Linked DNA regions of Ketobacter sp. MCCC 1A13808. The protein of the gene in region 2 binds, or shares a complex with, the protein of the main gene of each other region. Links are inferred from orthologs where the notes say so. Each region holds a gene or a part of one and is shown on either strand. Other genes may lie near its edges.

Region 1 (3,145 bases), on a different replicon or contig from region 2:
CTCTGGACGAGGCGGCATTTACCGGATACCAGGTGTCTACACAGGCAAGCAGCTCGAGCAACGTTTCGGTCACAGCCTTATCGTTCAACATGCCGACGATGCAATGAACCCGTTTATATTCTGACGACAAAAGAGATTTTGTTAACGCCCGGGCGGCATGAGGATTATGACCCACATCCAGCATTACGGCCGGCGCTTCATGCACAATCTGCTGTCGACCAGTCAGGCGGGTGTCCATTAACGCTTTTCTCAACTGCGGCTGGGTAATCGTAAAAGGACTGAGCACTAATGCCTGTAACGCGCTCAGGGCGTTGTCCAGGTATATTTGAGGATACGGCAGATGTTCTATTTGCTGGACTGTACGTGATTGACCCGCTGAAACGTCAGCCCGCCACTCCGTCTGATCGGTTAGAACGCTAAACTCCCGATTTCGTAGATACAGCTCCATTGCCTGACTGTTCGCATGCTCAACCACCGAGAGCGGTGGATTAGGATCGCCCATCACCAGCGGTTTGCCAGGCCGACCAATCCCGACCTTTTCAATACCGATGGCTTCCCTGTTCTCTCCAAGCCATTGCTGATGGTCAAGATCGATGCTGGTGACCACCGCAATATCCGGATCCCATATATTAACCGCGTCCAGTCGCCCGCCCAGCCCCACTTCCAAAACCCAGGCATCCAGTTTTTTGCGCTGGAATATCCAGGCAGCTGCCAGTGTAGTGAATTCAAAATAGGTGAGACTGATCTCTCCACGCGTCGCTTCGATTGCTTCGAATGCTGATATCAATTCCTGATCAGAACAAATCTGGCCATCAATACAAATTCGTTCATTAAACTGAATCAAGTGGGGAGAGGTATATAATCCGACATGGTATCCGGCTTCCAGCAGCACATTGTGGATGAGCGTGGAAGTAGAGCCCTTTCCATTTGTACCAGCCACCGTAAAAACAAAGGCACCGGGTGCAATTACACCTAACCGCTGAGCCGCCTGTTTAACCCGCTCCAACCCCATGTCAATGGTCTTGAAGTGAAGCTTTTCAAGCCGGCTCAGCCAATCAGCCAGAGTCATTCAGCGTTACTGCTCACCGGTAATAACTTACTCATTAAACGATGTAGCGTATCTTTCAGCTCGTTCCTGTGCACAATAATGTCGATAGCTCCATGTTCCAGCAGAAATTCGCTGCGCTGGAATCCTTCCGGCAATTTTTGCCGTACGGTTTGCTCAATGACCCTTGGTCCGGCGAATCCAATTAATGCATTGGGCTCTGCCAAATTAATGTCGCCCAACATGGCCAAACTGGCAGAAACGCCACCATAAACGGGATCCGTCAACACGGAAAAGAAAGGCAACCGCTGCTCTTTCAGTTTCTCCAGTGCAGCACTGGTTTTCGCCATCTGCATCAACGAAAACAAAGCTTCTTGCATACGCGCACCACCACTGGCAGAGAAACACACCAGAGGACAGCGATTCTCAATGGCAACATTCACTGCCCGAACGAATTTCTCACCTACGATCGAGCCCATGGACCCGCCCATAAATTCGAACTCAAATGCAACTGCCACTACGGGATATTCGTTAACGACACCTTTAAAAGCCACCAGTGCGTCTTTCTCGCCCGTGGATTTCTGAGCCGCAACCAAGCGATCCTTATAGCGTTTGCTGTCTTTAAACTTAAGTCGATCAAACGGCTCCAAGTCCGCGGCCAGCTCTTCACGGCCCTCCGGATCAAGGAACAAATCAATGCGACGGCGGGCATTTACCCTCATGTGATGATCACACTTGGGACATACATCCAGGTTCTTTTCCAACTCCGGTCGATACAAGAATGCGCCACACTTAGCGCATTTGCGCCACAACCCCTCCGGGATGTCGCTCTTCTTGTGCGTGCTTCTCCCGACACTGGGTAGAATTTTTCCTAACCAGCTATTACTCATATAAAGTCATCCTGTTTTTCAGCCCTTTTATTAGTTTATTATTGATCGAGGCCACTGCGTAAGGATTGTATAAACCCGCCCACTTGCGTCAGCATGGTTTGAGCATCGTTTTGGTTATTGGCAATCAGGTTTACCAAAGCACTCCCCACAACGACTCCGTCTGCATTGCGACCGATTGATCTAGCCGTTTCTGCATCCTTGATACCAAAGCCGACCGCAATGGGCAAATCGGTTATTTTACGAATTGTTTCCAGTTTCTGATTAACCGCGTCCACATCCAGGTTTCCGGCACCGGTTACCCCTTTCAAGGAAACGTAATATAAGTAGCCCCGCCCCATCGCGGCGATCTTGGCAATACGTTTGTCACTGGTCGTCGGGGCAATCAGAAATATACTTTCAATTCCGGCTTTGTCGAAGATCTCCACCGGACCGGCAGCGGCTTCCACAGGCAGATCCACGGTAATAAGACCGTCCACACCTGCTGCTGCTGCTGCCTCCGCGAAGGTTTCGTAACCTGTGACTTCAATCGGGTTGAGATACCCCATCAGCACAACGGGCGTGGTCTGGTTGCTGGCTCGGAACTCGGCTACCATTTCCAGCACATGCGTGATTGTTGTGCCCTGCTCTAACGCCCGCTCATCCGCTAACTGGATCACGGGGCCATCGGCCATCGGATCAGAAAACGGAACGCCCAGCTCAATTATATCTGCGCCGCTCTCCACTAATTGAAGCATCAGCGGAACAGTGGCTTTCAAATTAGGATCACCGGCGGTAATAAACGGAATCAGTGCTTTTTTATTCTGTTGCTTCAAATTCTGAAGGCAAGCCTTGATACGGCTCATGAATCTCTCCTCTTAGCTACCTTCACAAGGTAATCCCGTCGAGTTCTGCGACTGTAAGAATGTCTTTATCGCCTCGTCCTGACAGGTTCACTATGACAATCTCATCGGTTGACATTGTTGCCGCCAGCTTTTCGGCATAGGCTACGGCATGGCTGGATTCCAAGGCAGGCATAATCCCCTCAATCCGGGTCAGACTGCGGAACGCGGCCAGCGCTTCGTCGTCATTAATGGCTACATATTTGACCCGACCGCAATCTTTTAACCAGGCATGTTCAGGGCCCACACCAGGATAATCCAAACCGGCAGAAACGGAGTGCGTCGGCAAAATCTGACCCGCGTCGTCTTCCATCAGATAAGTCCGGTTGCCA
Region 2 (3,226 bases):
AAATTCTCTTGCATGGAGCGGATTGCCTTTCCTTGCGCATCCAGCGACGTTGTCGCGGGTACGTTCAGCAGTTAGTTGCTGTAATTGTACACAGTTTAGCTGCTAATCGCTGTGATGCGGTAAGGAATTTAGTGTGCGGTTAATCGTGTTTTCGCGTACCAGTGAGGCGAACCCAGTCGCCATCGATTGTGGCCTTTTGCATATCAAACCAGGCGCTGTAGCAGTCACTGACCTGATCAGATTGTTCTTTTAATATCCCGGACAGCACTATTTGTCCCGACGGTTTAGTGAGGCTGGCCAGGTGCTTCGATAAGCTAATAAGGGGGCCGGCCAGAATGTTAGCCAACAGAATATCGACATTAATGCTGGGTAGGGCGGCGGGTGCAAAGACTTCCATTTTATCCTGGATCTGATTGCGTTCCGCATTCTGTTGGGTCGCTAGCAGTGCTTGTGGATCGTTATCCACACAGTAGACTTTGTCGGCGCCTAGAAGTGCCGCAGCGATCGCCAGAATACCCGAGCCGCAGCCGTAATCAATGACGGTTTTGTCGTGTAGATCGGTGGAATCCAGCCAGCCAAGGCACAACGCTGTGGTTTCATGGGTGCCGGTGCCAAAAGCCAAGCCCGGATCCAGCATCATGTTGACGGCGTTCGGGTCAGGTGGCGTTTTCCAGCTCGGACAAACCCAGAGTCGTTGGCCAAAGGCAATGGGTTGGTAGGCCTCCATCCATTCCCGTACCCAGTCTTTGTCTTCCAGCGCATCGATGCGAATGGGTTTGTCATCGCCGAGGCTGGTTTTGAGGGCAGCTGAGATGAGTTCAATGTCCGCGTCGGCCTCAAACAGTCCGCTTATCGTGGTGTCGTCCCAGATCGGGGTGGCACCGGGCGGTGGTTCCAGCAACGGTTGATCGGCGCTGTCTTCAAGCGTAACGGAAACAGCCCCTAACCCCATCAGTTGATCTTCGATGGGGCCGGTCTGATCTCCGGGGCTTTGTAATTTGATCTGAATCCAGGGCATGTTGGCCGGTGGCTCCTATTCCGAATACGCGACTGATTACACCGCTGAACGGAAATAGGGCCCCGGCAGTGGCGATCAATCAATGTCGACAGACCTTAATGCAGACCCAGAATTTTTTCCAGGTAATGAATATCCACGCCACCCTTTCGGAATCCACTGTCTTTCATGATCACTTCTTCATGCAGCTCGATATTAGTTTCGATGCCTTCCACCAGGATTTCTTCCAACGCATTGCGCATACGTTGCAGGGCGATTTCCCGGGTTTCACCATAGGTAATCAGCTTACCGATAAGGGAGTCGTAATTGGGTGGAACCTTGTAGCCGCTGTAAATATGCGTATCCATGCGCACTCCGTTACCACCGGGAGCGTGCCAGTAGCTGATGGTTCCGGGGCTGGGAATAAAGGTCTTGGGATTCTCTGCATTGATCCGGCACTCGATCGAGTGTCCGACAATCTTTACATCATCCTGAGTAATGCTGAGCTTTTCGCCGCTGGCAATACGGATCTGTTCTTTGATGATATCGACACCGGTGACCATCTCTGTGACCGGATGCTCTACCTGAACCCGGGTATTCATTTCTATAAAATAGAACTGCTCGTTCTCATACAGGAACTCAAAGGTACCAGCGCCGTAATAGCCGATGTCGCGGCAGGCTTTCGCACAGCGTTCACCCACTTCTTTGCGTAGGTGGTCGGGGATTCCCGGCGCGGGTGCTTCTTCCAGCACTTTCTGATGACGACGTTGCAGGGAGCAATCCCGATCTCCCAGGTAGATTGCATTACCATGGGTATCCGCCAGCACCTGGATTTCTACGTGCCGGGGGGTGGTCAGAAATTTTTCCATGTACACGGTGTCGTCGCCGAAGGCATTACGCGCTTCAGAGCGGGTCAGGCTAATGGATTTGATCAGGTCTTTTTCCTGATGCACCACGCGCATGCCGCGGCCACCGCCGCCGGATGCGGCTTTGATGATAACCGGGTAGCCGATCTGACGGCCCATTTTGAGAATTTCGTTATTGTCATCGGTGAGCGGTCCGTCTGATCCCGGAACGCAAGGAACACCGGCGATTTTCATGGCTTCGATGGCCGATACTTTGTTGCCCATCAGGCGAATGGTTTCTGCTCTAGGGCCGATGAAAATAAATCCGCTGTCGGTTACCCGCTCAGCGAAGTCGGCGTTTTCAGCCAGAAATCCATATCCCGGGTGAATGGCATTTGCGCCGGTAATTTCTGCGGCACTGATAATCGCCGGTATATTCAGATAACTTTCGGCAGCGCTGGCCGGACCGATGCAGACCGCTTCGTCGGCAAAGCGAATATGCATCAATTCTTTATCGGCAGTGGAGTACACTGCCACCGTTTTTATGCCGAGCTCTTTACAGGCACGTAACACCCGCAGAGCGATTTCGCCTCGATTGGCGATAAGCACTTTTTCCAACATGGTGCAGGCCTTATTTTAGTTGATGACAAATAGAGGTTGGTCAAATTCCACGGGCTCTGCGTTGTCAGCCAGAATGGCAACTACCGTACCGGATTTGTCCGCTTCGATTTGGTTCATCATTTTCATGGCTTCAACAATACACAGGGTGTCACCCGCTTTCACAGACTGGCCTACTTCAACGAAGGGCTTTGAGTCAGGTGAAGAGGAGCGATAAAAGGTGCCTACCATCGGTGATTTTACTTTGTGTCCGGCAGGCTCGTCGCTTGCGGGTGCGCTCGCCGGCGCCGACGACGGTTCCGCAGCTGCAGTCGCTATCGGGGCCGCCGGTGCCTGCGCAGGAGCGGGGGCGTAATATTGCGGCATCATGCCTTTGTTCTGGTTACGGCTGATGCGAACAGACTCTTCACCTTCTTTTATCTCTATCTCATCGATACCGGATTCTTCAAGCAGTTCGATCAGCTTTTTAACTTTACGGATGTCCATAAAAACTTCTCTTTATTATTAAAGTTAGCGGTTTATTCGTTGCTTCCGGTCACCTGTTTGATGGCCGCCTGCAAGGCTAGTTCGTAGCCCTGGGAACCTAGCCCGGCAATGACACCAGCGGCCACATCCGCCAGGTAGGAGTGTTTGCGAAAATTCTCACGGGCGTGCACATTGGATATATGCACTTCTATAAAAGGTATGCCGACACCGGTAAAAGCGTCCCGCAGGGCAATGCTGGTGTGGGTGAGTGCGCCCGGATTTATAATAATAAAAGCGGTGCCGT

The links.
Region 1: the proteins of accC (region 2) and accD are in contact, whole or in part, in a solved structure (PDB 8UXZ), measured with the Escherichia coli proteins. The link is inferred for Ketobacter sp. MCCC 1A13808 from one-to-one orthologs.

What each region holds. Positions count from the first base shown.
Region 1 is NZ_VRKW01000004.1:86,771-89,915, forward strand. Bases 1-2,817 are described here. They hold accD (acetyl-CoA carboxylase, carboxyltransferase subunit beta), read right to left. Parts: upstream 1,936-2,817; coding sequence 1,066-1,935; downstream 1-1,065. Other genes in these bases: folC (bifunctional tetrahydrofolate synthase/dihydrofolate synthase), read right to left, coding at 1-1,069; trpA (tryptophan synthase subunit alpha), read right to left, coding at 1,974-2,777; trpB (tryptophan synthase subunit beta), read right to left, coding at 2,800-2,817. Outside these bases: more of trpB, read right to left, coding at 2,818-3,145.
Region 2 is NZ_VRKW01000002.1:77,344-80,569, reverse strand. Bases 288-3,185 are described here. They hold accC (acetyl-CoA carboxylase biotin carboxylase subunit), read right to left. Parts: upstream 2,461-3,185; coding sequence 1,114-2,460; downstream 288-1,113. Other genes in these bases: aroQ (type II 3-dehydroquinate dehydratase), read right to left, coding at 2,976-3,185; accB (acetyl-CoA carboxylase biotin carboxyl carrier protein), read right to left, coding at 2,476-2,943; prmA (50S ribosomal protein L11 methyltransferase), read right to left, coding at 288-1,018. Outside these bases: FT643_RS04345 (DUF3426 domain-containing protein), read right to left, coding at 1-14; more of prmA, read right to left, coding at 140-287; more of aroQ, read right to left, coding at 3,186-3,226. UniProt on the Escherichia coli protein: This protein is a component of the acetyl coenzyme A carboxylase complex; first, biotin carboxylase catalyzes the carboxylation of the carrier protein and then the transcarboxylase transfers the carboxyl group to form malonyl-CoA.